2 regions of the Agathobaculum hominis genome follow, and region 2 is predicted to be linked to the other one. Evidence: riboswitches for the same ligand, from Rfam matches in the RefSeq annotation. Region 2 holds a riboswitch; the other holds the start of a gene.

Region 1 (8,696 bases), on a different contig from region 2:
AACGTCGGTCTGTCGGTATCCCGCGTCGGCGGCGCCGCTCAGACCAAGGCCATCAAAAAGACCGCCGGTACGCTGCGCATCGATCTTGCCCGCTTCCGCGAGCTGGAGGTATTCACCCAGTTCAGCTCGGATCTGGACAGGGACACCCAGCAGACGCTCGAGCACGGCAAACGGCTGATGGAGATACTCAAGCAGCCGCTGTGTCATCCGATGCCGGTATGGCGGCAGGCGGTCATTCTGTATGCGGCCACCAACGGCCTGCTCCGCGATGTACCGCTCGACCGCGTGCGCGGCTTTGTGCAGGACTTCGCGGACAGCCTGCCGGATGCGCTGCTGACCGAGATCCAGTCCACCGGCACCCTGACCGGAACGGCCGCCGAGCAGATCCGGGAGGCACTCGAGACCTATAAAGAACAGGTGAGCGCAGCATGGCAGGCATAAAGGAGATCCGAACCCGTATTGACAGCGTGCAGCAGACGCTCAAGATCACGAACGCGATGTATCTGATCTCGTCCTCCAAGATGCGCAAGGCAAGGCAGCAGCTGAACAATGTACAGCCGTATTTTCTCAAGATCAGCTCTACAATCGCGGATATTCTGCACCATTCTCCCGAGATCGAGCATATTTATTTCGACAAGCGTCCCGAGGTCAAGCGCCGCAAAGCCGGCTACATCGTTATCACGGGCGACAAGGGACTGGCCGGCGCGTACAACCACAATGTGCTCCGGCTGGCCGAGGAGCAGCTGGCGCAGGAGGACGACCCCACGCTGTTCCTGATCGGTCAGATGGGACGCGCCTACTTTGCCGAGCGCGACATCCGCGTGGACGGCGAGTTCATGTTCACGGTGCAGGACCCGACGATCGCCCGCGCCCGTGATATTGCAGATATTTTCATCCGTCTGTTCCGCGAAGGACAGCTGGACGACGTGTACGTTGTTTACACCGAAATGGTAACGCCCATGCGGCTCGAGCCGCGCGTGCAGAAGCTGCTCCCGCTGGACATCGATGCGTTCCCGTGGGAGCCGCGTCCGGGCGAGAACGGCCTGTATCATCAGACGGTGCAGTATGTGCCATCGGCTGATCGGGTGCTCGAGCATCTGGTGCCGGGCTGCATCAAGGGCGAGCTGTTCGGCGCACTGGTCGAGTCGTTCTGTGCCGAGCAGAATGCCCGCATGACGGCTATGGATGCCGCGACGGACAACGCGCGTGATATGCTCAAATCGCTTTCGCTGCGCTACAACCGCGCACGGCAGTCCGCTATCACGCAGGAGATCACCGAGATCGTCGGCGGCACGCAGGGCAGCGCGACAGAGACGCCGCAGCCGCGCCGTTCGATTCCGACGCGAACCGTCCGTTTTCTGGCGGACGGCAGCCGCGCATAGAAAGTGAGGAAAAAACTATGAAACGCAAAGGTACCGTAGTGCAGGTGACCGGCCCGGTCGTAGATGTTGCCTTTGAGGGCGGCAGTCTGCCGGAGATCAACGAGGCTCTGTCTGTTGCACCGGACGGGCAGGTGCGCATGATGGAGGTCGCACAGCATATCGGCGGTGACACGGTGCGCTGCATTATGCTCTCCCCGAGTGAAGGAATCGGCCGCGGCGACGAGGTGCTGTCCACCGGCCGCACCATCGAAGCGCCGGTCGGTGAAGCGACGCTGGGACGAATGTTCAATGTGCTGGGGCAGGCCATCGACGAAAAGGGAACGGTCGAGGCGCAGGAAAAGTGGTCGATCCACCGCGCTCCGCCGGCGTTTGCCCAGCAGAACCCGACGACCGAGATCCTCGAAACCGGCATCAAGGTTATCGACCTGCTCGCGCCGTATGCCAGAGGCGGCAAGATCGGCCTGTTCGGCGGCGCGGGTGTCGGAAAGACCGTCCTGATTCAGGAGCTGATCCACAATATCGCCACCGAGCACGGCGGCTACTCGATCTTCACCGGCGTCGGCGAGCGTACCCGCGAGGGCAACGATCTGTGGCGCGAGATGGCGGAATCCGGCGTGCTGAGCAAGACCGCGCTGGTGTTCGGCCAGATGAACGAGCCGCCCGGAGCACGTATGCGCGTGGCGCTGACTGGTCTGACCATGGCGGAATACTTCCGCGATGTGAAAAAGCAGAACGTGCTGCTGTTTATCGATAATATCTTCCGTTATGTACAGGCCGGCTCGGAGATCTCCGCGCTGATGGGCCGCATGCCCTCGGCGGTCGGCTATCAGCCGACGCTGGCCGATGAGGTCGGCGCGCTGCAGGAGCGTATCGCCTCCACAAAGGACGGCGCGATCACGTCGGTTCAGGCGGTCTATGTCCCGGCGGACGACCTGACCGACCCGGCTCCGGCCACGACCTTCACGCATCTGGACGCAAAGACCGTGCTATCCCGCAAGATCGTCGAGCAGGGCATCTACCCGGCGGTAGATCCGCTGGATTCCACCTCGCGCATTCTGGAGCCGGACATTGTCGGCGAGCGGCATTACAAGGTCGCGCGCGGCGCGCAGGAGCTTTTGCAGCGCTATCGTGAGCTTCAGGACATCATCGCCATCCTCGGCATGGAGGAGCTGGGAGCGGACGACCGACGCATCGTCGATCGCGCCCGCCGGATGCAGCAGTATTTCTCGCAGCCGTTCTCGGTAGCGGAGCAGTTCACCGGCCTTGAGGGCCGCTATGTGACCCTGGAGGACACGATCAGCGGCTTTGAAGCCCTGCTCGGCGGAGAACTGGATCAGTATCCGGAGGCTGCCTTCTCCATGGTCGGTACAGTGGACGAGGTTCGCCGGAAAGCGCAGGATATGGGGGCGCTTTGATGGAAAACACCTTCTATCTGGAGATCATCACGCCGGATCGGCAGTTTTATACCGGCCCGGCAGACAGTCTGGTCATGCCTGCGCTCGACGGTGAATACGGCGTGCAGCCGGGGCATGAACCGGTCGTTACCGCACTTCGTCCGGGCACCGTCCGGTTTCACGCCGAGGGCGTCCGGCACGAGGTGGTCGTCAGCGACGGCTTTGCCGAGATCATGCCGGACTATGTCATCCTGCTGGTATCCAGCGCAGAGCGGCCCGAGGAGATCGACCGCAAGCGTGCCGAGCGCGCCCGCGAGCGCGCCGAGGAGCGTCTGCGCCAGAAGCAGAGTATTCGTGAATATCATCTATCCAAGGCGGCGCTGGCTCGTGCCATGGCACGACTCAAGGCGACCCGCTGACCTCTCTCCCAGCGCCTGCCCCGGTGTCATCAGATGGAACATCGGAGCAGGCGCTTTTTCGATAAAAAAGCAGGGGCTGACTCAGAATGATTGCATGAAATCACCTGAGTCAGCCCCTTTAGGGCAACACCGCACAATTAAAGCTGCGGCGCTTTGCGGAAATTTTGTGCCCTGACTTTGTTGCGATTTCACGGTAATACATCAAGTATTACCGCAAAACCGCGCCTCGTCAGCACGCAAAATTTGCTCGCAAATCGCTCTTGTTCAATTATGCGGTATTGCCCTAGCTGTGCTCTGTCTTATTTTTGATCGGCGGCGAGGGCGGCGTCGATGTTTTTCTGGAGCTGCGCCAGATTATCGGCGTTGTCGATGCCGCCGAGCAGCGGCTCGCCGACTGCGTTTCCGTTCCGGTCGAACACATAGGTCGTCGGGAAGGCCATGATGCCGAGGGCGAACGTACCGGCGTCGCTCGAGGAATCAAAATAGATGTTGCGGTAGGTCGCGCCCTTGGTTTGCAGGATCTCCTTTGCGGTGGCGATGGCATCGGCGTTGCCGTCGAGCGTTTCGGTATTGATGCCGATCACCTCGCCGCCCTGCTGCTTTGCGGTCTGGTTCAGCTTGTCCAGCTCGCCCAGCTCAGCGACACAGGGCTTGCAGCCGCTGAACCAGAAGTTCACGACCGTGTAGGCGTTGTTCGCGAACAGGCTGCTGTCGACCGCATTCCCGTCGAGATCCTTGCCTGTAAACTCCGGGAACGCACTGGCCGCAGCCGTTTCGCTCTGGCCGGCGCTGTCGTCGGCGGGCAGGGCCGCGATCTGCTCCTCGATCGAGCGGATGCTCTCAGCATCGCTTTTCAGCGTCTGATAATCCCCGTCGGAGAGCTTGTCCCGGCAGTTCTCCAGCGCGCTCAGCAGGACATCGCCGTAGTTTTCCGCCGTTGCGGGAGAGGATTTGTCCATGGAGGCGAAAACCTGATTCCACAGCTCCTGATGTGCGTCGAGGATGGCGTTTTCCTCCTCGAGCAGCTCCGCAGAGGTCTTGCTGCCGGTATCGGCAGCTTCAGAGTCGGACTTGCCGCACGCAGCGGCGCCCAGCAGCAGGCTCAGGCTGAGGGCAAGGGCGGTTGCACGTTTGATATTCATTTATGAGTTCTCCTTTGTTTTTTCGTTGCCGAAGCCGTACCGGTAGCAGATCGCCTCTGTCGGGCAGGCCTTGATGCATCGGCCGCAGCGGATGCACTCGGCGTGGTTTGCATTCTGTGTGATGTCTACATCCATCGGGCAGACGTTCGCGCATTTTCCGCAGGAAACGCAGCGATGGGAGTTTACCTGCATCTGAAACAGGGAAACGCGGTTGAACAGCGCGTAAAACGCGCCCAGCGGGCACAGCCATTTGCAGAACGGCCGCCAGAACAGCACGCTGAGAAGGATCACGGCGGCCAGCACAGCCGCCTTCCAGGTGAACAGTGCGCCGAGCGCCGAGCGAATGCCGGTGTTCACCAGGGCGAGCGGGATCGCGCCCTCGAGGATTCCCTGCGGACACAGGTATTTGCAGAAGATCGGGTCGCCCATGCCGAGTTCGTTCACCAGAACGGTCGGCAGCAGCACTACCATCACGAGCAGCACGGCGTACTTGAGATACCGCAGCGGCTTCAGCCGTTCGGAGGACAGCTTCGGGGAGGGGATATGGTGCAGCAGCTCCTGAAGCCAGCCGAACGGGCAGAGAAAGCCGCAGATGAACCGTCCGAGCAGCACGCCCAGCAGGATCAGCAGGCCGGTGATGTAATAGCAGAAGCGGAAGCCGGACGAGCCGACGACTGCCTGAAACGCGCCGATGGGGCACGCGCCCGCCGCGCCCGGGCAGGAATAGCAGTTCAGTCCGGGCACACAGACCCGCTTGCCGTTGCCCTGATACAGCCTGCCGGAAAGGAAATTCGGCAGGTGGATGTTGGTGAGCAGGGCGGCGGCGGCCTGTATCGCGCCGCGCAGGCGGACGAGCAGGGGGAGCGGTCTTTTACCCAATGCCGACGCACTCCATGCACAGGCGTATCGCCTTGGATAACACGACGCCGGCCTCACCACGCCAGACGCCGAACAGGACCATCGCGCCGCCGAGCAGCAGCAGAAGGACCTGCGTCATTGTTTTGCTGTGTAACATAGTTTCTCTATCCTTTCCTGTGATGGGAAAAGTATATACCATCTAAAAGGAGATTGAAAGGAGAAAAAACAAAATTTTTGTAAACTTTAGTCATTGCCGTCTGCGCTGCGGGAGTTTTCTTCTTTTATAGGAAAACGGTTGACAAAGCTGCCTGCAATGGGGTACACTTTATATAGGAAAGATTAGGCAGCGCTGACGCGGGACTTTTTGTCCGTCCGTGCAGCGAAGTTCGGTATGCGCCCTTCGCATATCGTCTTAAACAGCAGACATCAACTGAAAATCTGTGCATGACTCCCGGGAACGGGTGCAGGTACAGATAAAGGCACAGCCGGTGAAAGCCGGTGCCGCAAAGCCAGATGGGCCTAAACGGAGCTTGTCCTCCGCATGGCAGCCGGCTGCCAACGATACTTTGTACCCTCCTTGCAGAGCCGTGCGCACTGTAAGGGGGGATTTTATTTGGAAGCTGAATCGTCTCTGTACTGTCCAAAACGGTTCCAGGAAAAACTCAATCATCTGTGCTACTCATTAAGGAGTAAGTTGTGCAGACAAGGGCACGATCGGTGAAAGCCGGTTTCGCAAAGCCAGGGGCCTAAACGGAAGACTTTTCCGCATGGCAGCCGGTTTCCTGATGCAGCTTCTTCATAGTAGTCTATTGCTACTGAAGGAGGGATTTTCATGATGAAAACAGGAAAGAACAAGCGATTATTAGCCAGCATACTGGCGGCGTCCATGCTGCTGGCAATGTCTCCGTTCGCGTTAGCGGATGAAAATACGCCGGATACGACAAATCCGGGGCAGAGTCAGTCCACCGAGGGCGGCGGCACTGAGCAGACATGCGTTGCAAAGATCGGTGAGAACAAGTATTCGACTCTTGCCGGTGCGCTTGCTGCTGCAAACATTTATGCTGCAAACAGCGATGTCACCATCGTCATGCTCCGTGATGTTACGGAAAATATCAAGATTAACAAGTCTCTGACGCTCGACCTCGGCGGGCGTACGCTGTCGGGTGATGCGAATGCGGCCGTTGTGACCATTTCCGGTGATAAACCGCAGGTTACCGTGAAAAATGGTACGGTTACCGGCGGCAGAAATCCGCAGAATGGCGGCGGCTTCGCAATCGACAGTGCAGGCGTTCAGCTCGAAGATTTGACCATAACGGGTAATGAAACAGTCGGCGGCAACGGCAATGGCGAAGTCGGCGGCGGCGGTATCTATGCGTCGCACGCAGATGTATCCATGCAGAATGTTACCGTGTCCGAAAACAGAGTTACGGGAAACAGCAGCGACGGCGGCGGTATTTTGGTTAGATACGGTTCTCTGACCATGGACGGCTGCCATGTTGAGGGGAATACTGCTCCGGACTGCGGCGGTGGCATGCTTCTGAGACATTCTGTGCTGAACGCTGCAAAGTCCTTTTTTGAGAATAATACCGCAAAATACGGTGCAGGTATCTATTTTGGCGATACGCCGAACGAAGCAGAAGAAGGCTGTTCCGGCGAGCACAACCACCTTATCACCGATTCCACAATCTCCGGCAATAAGGTTCTCGACCTTGAAAACGGTATCGGCGGCGGTATGTATGTCGGCACAACCTCTAATCTGACTCTCCGCAATTCTAAACTGTTGAATAACAACGGTGCATCGCAGGGCGGCGCAATCGTAGCTTACAGTGCCGGAACAATCGAACTTGACGACGTTTCGATTTCTGAAAACAAGGCACAGAGCGGCGCAGGTATCTTTGCTCTGTGTACTGCTGTCTGCAATACGGACATTCGCCTGCTGAACGGCACGGCAATCGACAAAAATACGGCAACCGGCTATGGCGGCGGCATCTACGCAGATGCACTGGCTAACACCCTTAGCGTTACGGCGGAAAACAGCTCTGTCAGTGGCAACAAGGCCGCAGGCGGCGCAGGTATTTTCACTTACAAGGATGGCTCGGCGGTTATCAATGTGGATCTTCAGTCCGGTGCTGTGATGCACGATAATGCAGCGACAGGCATGGGCGGCGCAATTTACGCCTATAATGATGCAAACATCAACATCGCAAAGAACAGCGCAGTGTACAATAACACCGCAAAGACCGCAGGCGATGACCTGCTGTTCAACGGTTCGACCTTTACGCTCCCGAACGCAAAGGACATGAGCGGCGACCGCATTCTGTCCTCCAACAAGGCAGAGATTACCGGCTGGTATCATGATGGCTGGTTTAAGTGGAATGCTGCGGCTCAGGACGGTAAGGGCGGCTATGAGGAGATCGGTCGCTGGACGGAGGAAACGGCTGACGAATACGTCCCGGTAGAAAACGATTCGCACGCTGTTTCGCTCAAGGCGGCTACGAAAAAATCCTCCGGCGGCACCGAGGACACCGACCCCATTGAGTGGAACGTTTCCCGATCCAAGACCGCAACGGCGCTGGATACGAACACCTGGACCTCCAATGTGACGCTGTCTCTGCCGAGTGCAGAGGAAAAGTTGGCCTCCGATGTGGTATTTGTACTGGATAAGTCCACGAGTACGGAATTGGAAGACCAGGCGCTGGGTATGCTCGCTGCGCTGAAGGAGAAGGCGGCAAGCACGAAAGCAAAGGTCAAGGTCGGCGTTGTAATCTTCAATAAACAGGCAAACAAGACCGCTCCGCTTACGGATCTTGCAACCGGTTACGAGACCATTGAAAACGCAATCAAGCAAACGATTGAAAGCGGAACAAACACCCACGCCGGACTTCTTGCGGGCAAGCAGCTGCTGGACGAGGATACCGAAGTTGCCGCAAATCGGAAATACCTGATTTTCGTAAGTGATGGTATTACCTATATGTATAATGCGGAGCCTACTGTTACCGCATGGAGTTTTTTTGCTGATGCCTGGAAACACTGGGCTGGCCCCGACAACTGGAAATCTAAATATGGCAGCAATAATCCTCCTGCTAGCTGGTCTGCACGGATGACCGAGATTGGTAAACAGGTTGAGGCTCAGGGCACGAAATATGAATATCCTTACGGTGGAACAGCAACAGAATGTACTCCCGAGGATGATTCTTCTAAGAATTATGCGAACTCCATTGATAAGGCTCTGTATTTGACCTATCAGGTTTATCAGGAAGCACAGGCGGCGGGATACAACTGCTACGCAGTTGTTAACGGACGCCCGACCGACTATCTTTGGGGTCCGGATTTTATGCGCTACCTGGCCAATGGCCAAACGGTAGACTTCGGCAAGATCCAGAACGACATCCTCTACGCAGTCAGCGCCGGTTCCACGGTGGAGGACCAGATGGGCGATGCGTTCGATTTTGTTCCCGGCTCGCTGAAGCTGACTGTCGGCGGCACGGAGCTGAAATCCAA
Region 2 (8,696 bases):
CTGAGAAACGTCAGAGTTGTCGCTCCACTTGATCATATCGTCGTGCAGATCCTCTTCGGTCTCGGGGAGACGCTTGAGGACGCGGTTGACGAGCGTCATTGCCTCGGCACGGGTAATCTTGTTGTCCGGACGGAAGGTGCCGTCGGGATAACCGGTGATCCAGCCGTTGTTGGAGGCGGCGCTGATCTCGTTCTTCGCCCAGTGGGACGCGATGTCGCTGAAATCAGCAGTCGTCGTGTTGGCCTTGTCGTCAAAACGGGCTGCGATAGCCGCAAACTCAGCGCGGGTGATCGGCGCATTCGGATTGAATTTGCCGTGGCTGTCGCCCTTCACGATGCCCATAGCGCTCAGCGTAGAAACCGCGTGGTTGTACCATGCGCCGGCCGCTACGTCGGAGTAGCTGTTGGACTTGGTGGAGTTAGCGTCGCGGGTCTCGTCGGTCAGCAGACGGAAGAAGATGGTCGCGACCTCAGCACGGGTGATGCCGTTCTGCGGACGGACGGTCTTGTCCGGGTAGCCGACGATGTAAGCATAGTGATCGTCACCGTTCAGACCGGTCGGTACATCATCCGGAATGGTAACGGTAGGTCTGCGGTGGTGGCCGCCGGAGCTGCCGCCGCTGCTGTTCTTCGCGTAGGTGTAGGTGAATACGGTGTCCTTCTGAACCTTGTAATTATCGTAAGGGGACGTATCCCATGCGCCCGCATGGTAGCCGGAGTTCGGCTTGTCGCCAACGGCCGGGATACGGGTGACCGGAACCACAACGTCTTCGGCTTCGAACGCTTCGCCGGTTTTCTTGTCCTTGCACTGAACGTAAGTTACGATGTCAGCGTTGCCGCCGTCGTTCCACTCGCCGTTTACAACCTTGAATGTAAGACGGTACTCCCAAGCGTCCGGGATGTCGTTGCCGCCCTCGACGTTAAGGTAGTAGTACAGGTCGATGGTAACGTCCTTGGTCAGCTTTTCAAGGTTATCGGTAACGGTGGTCAGACCGGAAACGTAAACGTAGGTCTTGCCGTCAACGGTCTGATTTTTAGCATCAGCCTTGTACAGGTCGGAAACAGCCGTGTTCTCAGCAGCGGGCGTAGCCTCGCCCTTCACTACATTAACCTCAACGCCCTTCTCGTTGTAGAAGTGCTTGTTGACGGTATAGGTGTACTGCTTTGCCGGGTTTTTCTCGAACTTGCCCTCGATGACAACATTGTGCGCAGGCATCTTGAAGCCGCGGATATCGAATGCAGAATCCTTAGAGGTCCAGCCGTAGAAGGTGTAGCCTTCCTGAGTCGGAACGGGTCGGATTGCAACATCGGCATCGAAGTTGTAGACATCAGTGTAGACTACCTCAGTGCCAACCTTGTAGGTTACGTTGTACTGATTGATCTCGAAGGTAGCATCAAAGCGAACGTCCTGCGCCGGCATGGTGAAATGGCCGTTGTCATCAACCTTGATAATGTTTGCTACGTCAGCTGCCGGAGTCCAACCGGTGAAGGTGTAGCCTTCCTTTTCAGGATGAGCGGTTCTTACGGTTACAGTGGAGTCAACCGCATGGTCTTCGATGTCGCCGTACAGCGTTTTGTCAACATAGTAGGACACCTCGAAATCGTTCGGAACCCACTTTGCGTACAGATCCAGGCTGGTCATCAGCGTAGTCGTCTCGTATTTCGTGGTGCAGTTCTTATCGGTGTACCAGCCGCCGAAGGTGTAGTTTTCACGAGCAGTCAGTTTGGTATCCGCATAGCCGCGCGCCGCATATTCATTGCCGGTGGTAGCGGTGTAAACGTCGGTAACGTCATCGCCATAGTTGGAATGGTAGGTGACGTTAACATCTACGTTCTTGACGTAGCCGTCGACATGATAGCCGTCGGTATCGTCGTGCTTTACGGTGTACCAGACAACCTCAGCAATCTGCGGGTTGTAATTGGTGCCGAGCAGCGCGGTAATGTCGGCTGCCGAAGTGTTGGTCTTATCTGCGGGATAAGTCGTGCCGTTCCAGTTGGCCGCGGTGAAGAAACCGAGGTCGGACGGAAGAATCAGATAGCTGGAGTCAACGCCATTGGCACTGAATTCGCCCTTGTCAGCGGCCTCCTTGCCATCTTCGGTCAGATAGCCTTCGTAACCGGTCTTGCGAGTTACGCCCTTTACGCCGCCGTCCGAAGTCTCATTCGGCAGGTAATTTGCCGTACCCTGGCTTGCACCGCTCTTCGGAACGCCGCGGTTCGGCAGCAGGACGAAGTACATAGCCTTCTGGTTTTCCGGCTCCGGATTCGGGTTCGGAGTTTCCTTGGCGGTAAACTTTGCGTACAGAGTCAGGTTTGCATCCGGCATCGTGGTGCCGGTCCATTTCTGGGTCAGCGCCTCGTCAATGTACCAGCCGCCGAAGTCACAGTTATCCTTCGCAACTTCCGGGGTGTTAACCGTCGCATCGGGATAAACTGAACCTGCGGGGGTGTACGTGCCTTCAGCGCTCGTGATTTTGCCGCCGTTCAGCTTGTAAGTCAGCTGATGCGACTGTACCTTTGGCTCGACATAAATCTTGACGGTAGCTTCATCGCGCTTTGCCTTGGTAAGGTCAAGACTGAACCTGTACTCGCCGTCTACCTCACCAACAGTGCCCATAGTCGACGGGTCGAGTTCTACGCGGTTGATGGAATAATTCTCGGACTCGGTCTGACGAACGCGAACCGAAGAAACCGTGAAGGCCTTGTTGTACCAGAACTTCTTGCTGTCAGCGACAGTCTGCGTACCATTTTCCTCAACGATAACCTGATAGGTCACGCTGCGGCGATTAAGATGCTGTGTCTGTTCCTTGTCAACCGTCCAGTCGGAAACGTCGATCTGAACCATCTGAGAATATTCAGTACGAATCAGATAGTAGAATACCAGATGGTCGTTCCAAGCGAATGCAGTCCACTCGGAAGAATCCTTTGCACAGTACTCTAATCTGTCATTCTTGTAACGGATGCTGGTAATTTCGGTACCGGACTGGGTCTTGTCATCGTTAGACAGGGTGGTCTGGTGCTGCAATAAGCCATGCTGCACGCGAGCCTGCCAGAAAACGGTGTTGTAGGTCTCGTCTGCGGTCACATGGCGCTCAGACGGAGCCAGTTCAGCAACGGACTTGCCGTCTTCACCGACAGTATCCTTGTCGATGCTCAGCTTCCAGCTGCCATTGTCGTCTTTTGCGTGGAGGTTGGTAATCCAGTATTCAGCTTCAATCGTCTTAACGCCGTTCAAGCTATAAGCGTCGATGTCCAGCGATGCCATGCTGATTTCACTTTCCGGAGAATTGCTTACTACATCATTATTCTGAGAATTGTTTTTCGAATCTTCCGAAGCGTCGGAAGAAGCGTTGTTATTGCCAGACTCCGTGCTGTCCGTACCGCCGTTTGCTTCGTCGCCAGACGGAGCCGGTGCGGTATTCTGATTCTCGGGCTTTGCCTCGGTCTCAGAAGGAGTGGGATCAGCGGGAGTTTCGGTGGGGTCTGCTGCGGGAGTGGAATCAACCACCGGTACTGCGATTTCTTCGTTCGCCGGAAGAAGTGCGATGTCCTCATCGTCGGCCAGCGCCCAACTCGGGCACATGGTCAGCATCATGACAGTCGCAAGAGCTCCTGCGAGCAGACGTTTGCGCGTATTCTTTTTTAACATATGGAATGCCTCCTTGGTCAGCGTGCATGCTGATCGAGAGGAATTGCAGATGTATTTCTGGCAACCGGCTGCCATGCGGAAGGGGAACCTTCCGTTTAGGCCCTTGGCTTTGCGAGATCGGCTTTCACCGATAGTGCCTTTGTCTGTACAACTTGCTCCTCAACGAGCCGCACAGATCATGTGTGTTTGGGTTTGTGTGCATCTCAGAATGTAATGCAGTTTCAACCTCCAAATAAAATACCCCCTTTACAGTGCGCACAGCTCTGCGAAGGAGGTACATGGTATCACTGGCAACCGGCTGCCGTGCGGAGAAAAGAGCTCCGTTTAGGCCCGTGGCTTTGCGAGACCGGCTTTCGCCGATGGTGCTTTTGTCTGTACCGGTACCCGTTCGCGGGAGTCATGCACAGATTTCGCTGGTCGCTGTCTGCCGGTAAGGCAGCATGCGGAAAACATACTGAGTCCTTTTGCACGGCCGGACAGAATGCTGCGAATCAACACTTTCAGTATACTATAATTATCCGTAAACGACAAGTAAATAATGTAAACTGATTTTGATTCGCGGCGGATTTATACAAAATGACCGCTGATTAAGTACAGAAAAGGGTGAAGTCGGCGTCATCTGTATACAAAGTGGAAGAGTAAAAAGCGTTAAGCGGCTGCTGCGGCGAGCGTATCGCTGGTGTTCGTATAGGTCAGCGGGGATACGCAGTCATGCAGGTTCTTTGCGTTCCTGACATTGCGGGTAACGGCGTAGGTCAGGTCGATCTGGTACCAGCTGCCGTTCAGGTTGACCTTGTTCCATGCGTGATAGCTGGAACCGGCGTAGCCCTTGGTCAGTGCGCACGGGATGCCCTCGCTGCGGCACATTGCCGCGAACAGGGAAGAGAAATCGTAGCACATGCCGGTGGTGCCGTTCAGGGTAGCGGCGGTATCCGGGATGTACTTGGTGATCTTGCCGCTGGTGATCTCATTTGCCAGCTTGTAATCATAGGAGTAACGGTCTGCCATGTAGTTGTAGATGGCGACGACCTTTTCCTCGTCGGTCTTTGCGTTCTTGCAGAGCTCAGCAGCCTTGGCGGAAACAGCGTCACCCTTGGAGAACTGAATGTCCGAGGTGGAGACGAGGTAGGGAGCGAAGCGGTCCTTGACGGCAACGTTCATGGACCTGGACGCTACCTGCTCGTAAGAGGAGCCGGAAACGTTGCGGTACAGGGTTACAGTGTACTTGCCGTCACCCTGGTCGAGCGAGAACGAAGCATCCTTGCCGCTCGGGCAGTCGCGGTAAACCGTCTTGCCGCTGTTGTACTGGATGCCGACCTTGAGCTTGGCACTCGAGGTGTAGTTAACGGTTACATAACCGTGGGATGTGTTGCTCATGTCAACAATGTCATTCGCTGCCGCTGCGGTGAAACCCATCGAGAGGACAGCTGCTGAAAAAACTGTGCAAGCAAAACGAAAAAGCCGCTTCATATCCGGCGATCTCCTTTCGGTAACTGGCTGCCAGCCCTCTCAGAGGGGTAAGGCCCTATAGCTTTGCGTCGCCATCTTTCGATGGTTTTGCTATTATCGTTTGAGATGCGGTCAAAGCGACTGCATCATCTTTTTTTAGTGACTACAGTATAAACCCATACAGCGAGCTTTGTCAACAGAATTCCTGCAAAAAAATCAAAATTCGACAGAAAAATCTCATGCGCACAAATCGCAATGAAAAAAGTATGTAAAATCGCTTTTCCCGTGCGGCATAATATCCTATAATGGGGAGAAGAAAACCGCAGGGAGACCGGCGGGGGAAGGACGATGAATATGAAAATCGGAATGCTTACGAGCGGCGGCGACTGTCAGGGACTGAATGCGGCGCTCCGGGGTGTCGCAAAGACGCTGTATAACGAGATGGGCAAAGGCGTGACGCTGTACGGTATCCGCGACGGCTACCGCGGCCTGATCGAGGGAGACTACCATGAGATGAAGCCGGACGACTTTTCGGACATTCTGACGCTCGGCGGCACCATCCTCGGCACCTCGCGTCAGCCGTTCAAGCAGATGCAGCGCCCCGAAGAGGACAGCGAGCAGACAAAGCTGGATAAAATGCTGAAAACGGTGAAAAAGGCCGGATTTGACTGCCTGGTCATTCTCGGCGGCAACGGTACGCACAAGACTGCGAACCTGCTGCGCGAGAACGGCGTGAACGTCGTCACGCTGCCCAAGACCATCGACAACGACCTGTGGGGGACGGAGCTGACCTTCGGCTTCCAGTCGGCGGTGAACATCGCCTCGGAGGTCATCGACTCCATCCATTCGACCGCTTTTTCCCACTCGCGCGTGTTCATCGTCGAGATCATGGGTCACAAGGCCGGCTGGCTGACGCTGCACGCGGGCATCGCCTCGGGCGCGGACGTCATTGTCATCCCGGAGATCCCGTACTCCGCGAAAAAGATCGCGCAGGCCATCGAAAAGCGTGCGAAGGACGGCAAGCGCTTCTCGATCATTGCGGTCGCGGAGGGCGCGGTCAGCCGCGAGGAGGCGGCCATGAGCAAAAAGGAATTCAAGGCGGCACGCGAGGCCATGCCGTACCCGTCGGTATCCTACCGGCTCGCGGCGGAGTTGAAGGAGCTGACCGGGCAGGAGATCCGCGTGACCATCCCCGGCCATTTTCAGCGCGGCGGCGCACCCTGTGCGGCAGACCGCGTGCTCTCGAGCCGCTTCGGCGCGGCGGCCGCCGAGCTCATCCGTGAGGGAAAGTTCGGAAATATGGTCGCGCTGCGCGATGATAAGATCGTGGCCGTGCCGCTCTCCGAGGTGGCGGGCAAGCTGAAGACCGTGCCGCCCGACTGCGAGATCGTCGCGCAGGCGCGTGCGCTCGGCCTGTCCATGGGAGATTAATAAAAAAGCACCTCCGATATGCCTTTCCGGCTGTCGGAGGTGCTTTTTTATGCGGGTTTAACCGAGCTTTACGCGCTCGCGCAGAGAACCGGTGACCGAAAGCTGAACTGCCTGGGTCTTGTAGCCGGTGCAGGCCACCTGCGCTACATAGCTGCCGCGCTTGACGCTGAAGGAAGCGGTGCCGTCCGCGCCGGTGGTGATGGTCTTGCCGCCGATAGATACCGCCGCGCCGGAAAGCGGAGCGCCGTATTCGTTGGTGACGACGAGCTGGACCGTCTCGAGGATCTCGCCGGTCATCTTGACCGTGCGGCCGGAGGAGACGCTCGTGGTCTGCGTGATGGCCGAGGTGAAGCGCTCGTGCGTTGCCGTCAGCGTGTAGCTGCCGCGCTTGACGTAAACGGTCGCCTTGCCGTCCGAGTCGGTGACGAGGGTCTGTGCAGCGGTGCCGCTCTCGGCATCGTTCGGGGTGAAGGTGACGGTCGCGCCCGAGATGGGCAGACCGAGGTCATCGACCACGTTCGCGGTCAGCGCGTAGGTCGTGACGTAGTTGACGCGCAGCGTCGGGCTCTGGCCCTTGCTCATGACGAAGGTGAAGTCGGCGTAGGTCGCGCCGTCCTTGCCGAACTGGGCGACAGCGGTCTTGCTGAGGGTGACGGTCGAGCCGTCTACCTTGTACTGCCAGTTCTCCTCGAGCGTCTTGCCGCCTGCGCGGATGTTCTTGAGGGTCGCGCCGTCCGCCGGGTTGAGGGTGACGGAGACGTCCTGATAGCCGCCGGACGAGGTGTTCGCGTCGAAATCGACCGAGGAGGGAGCGACTTCATTGACCGGCGCGGAATCCGTGACGGTCAGCGAGCAGCTCGACGAGGAGCCGCGCGTGGGGACGAAGGTGATGGTGTAGCTGCCCTTGCTCTTTTTAGCGAGCGTCTCGCGCAGGAAGGTGACCGTACCCGAGGTTGCGTTGTAGTTGTAGTCCTTGCCGCGCTCGAGCACCGAGCTGCCGAGCTTGACCGTGTCGAGCAGGGTGCCGGCCGGCAGGCTGAGCGTTACGGTGACATCGGCGTGGTTTGCCGAGCCCTCATATTTGTCGAACGTGACCTGCGAGGGGCTGACCGCGCTGAGCGAGGAGTTGCTGACGACGATGCCGATGGCGGCCTTGGTGCCGTCCTCAAAGCTCAGCTCCGCGGTGTAGGTGCCGACAGACAGAGTGGACAGATAGGTCTTGTAGATGCGGATGCCGTTTTTGTCGGAGAGGATGTTGTAATCCGTGCCCTGACGCAGGTTCTTGCCGCCGACGGTGACGCGGGTCAGATCGTTCTTGTCCGCATTGAACAGAAATTCGTAGGAAAAGGCGATGTTGTCCTTGTTGTTGATGTCGATGGACAGGGTAGACGGGGAGACCGAAACGCTCGTCGAGGAGGCGGCGGACTTGCCCGCGATGGTGGCGGTGACGCCGCTGGCGAGCTGTACCTCAGCCGGCTGCATGACAAGCTCGCAGCCGCTCGCGTTCAGCTTTGCGGTCTGCACCGAGCCGTTGCCGGTGACGGTGGTCTTTGCATCCGCGGTCAGCTCGCTGATGAGCGTGCTGCCGGTGGTGACGATGGTGGAAGCGGCTTTGGTGTCCAGATCCCAGACCGAAGCGTCGAGCGAAAGGCTCGCGCCCTCACCGGTCACGGTGACATCGGAGAAGCCGCCTGCATTTGCGGAAAGACCGCTCTCAGAGAGCGAGGCGGAGGACTGCACCTCGGCGGTGCCGATATTGGTCGAGCCGGTCGCGATCACGGTCGGCTTGATGCCCATCGGGTTGGAGACGATGAGGTTCATCGCGGTCACGCCGTCGAGCGTGACGTTGCCGCCGCCGACGATGATATCGCCCTTGACGGTGACGTTGTTCAGGTTGACGTTGCCGGAGAGCACGCCCTCTGTGATGTAGAGATTGCCCTCGATGGTCGCGTCAGACAGCGTGCAGGCCGCCGAGATGGTGACGTTCTTCGTGTCGCCGTTGAAGGCGGCGGCAGTGTACTGTCTGCCGGACTCGCCGAGCGACGAGCCGAGGTAGAAGTACAGGATCTTGGCGATCTCGCCGCGCCTGAGGTTGCCCTGCGGCTTGAAGGTGCCGTCGGTGTAGCCGTTGATGTAGCCCTGAGAGACCGCCTCGGCGACGTAGCTCG

What was found. A riboswitch is a leader RNA that binds a small molecule or an ion and turns the genes downstream of it on or off. The one in region 2 is predicted to bind cyclic di-GMP.
Region 1: linked by a shared signal. The riboswitch ahead of H8S02_RS03805 (S-layer homology domain-containing protein) and the one ahead of H8S02_RS06535 (S-layer homology domain-containing protein) in region 2 are both predicted to bind cyclic di-GMP.

Annotation. Positions count from the first base shown of each region.
Region 1 covers NZ_JACOPK010000003.1:53,786-62,481, forward strand. Annotated here, with positions in the region: gene atpA (F0F1 ATP synthase subunit alpha) at 1-441, shown strand, start outside; gene atpG (ATP synthase F1 subunit gamma) at 429-1,382, shown strand; gene atpD (F0F1 ATP synthase subunit beta) at 1,400-2,797, shown strand; gene H8S02_RS03785 (F0F1 ATP synthase subunit epsilon) at 2,797-3,195, shown strand; gene H8S02_RS03790 (TlpA disulfide reductase family protein) at 3,495-4,337, opposite strand; gene H8S02_RS03795 (4Fe-4S binding protein) at 4,338-5,216, opposite strand; gene H8S02_RS03800 (CD1871A family CXXC motif-containing protein) at 5,209-5,334, opposite strand; cyclic di-GMP riboswitch class I at 5,664-5,755, shown strand; cyclic di-GMP riboswitch class I at 5,893-5,981, shown strand; gene H8S02_RS03805 (S-layer homology domain-containing protein) at 6,028-8,696, shown strand, end outside.
Region 2 covers NZ_JACOPK010000005.1:58,685-67,380, forward strand. Annotated here, with positions in the region: gene H8S02_RS06535 (S-layer homology domain-containing protein) at 1-3,648, opposite strand, end outside; cyclic di-GMP riboswitch class I at 3,705-3,796, opposite strand; cyclic di-GMP riboswitch class I at 3,935-4,025, opposite strand; gene H8S02_RS06540 (transglutaminase-like domain-containing protein) at 4,297-5,025, opposite strand; cyclic di-GMP riboswitch class I at 5,134-5,220, opposite strand; gene H8S02_RS06545 (6-phosphofructokinase) at 5,452-6,528, shown strand; gene H8S02_RS06550 (X2-like carbohydrate binding domain-containing protein) at 6,586-8,696, opposite strand, start outside.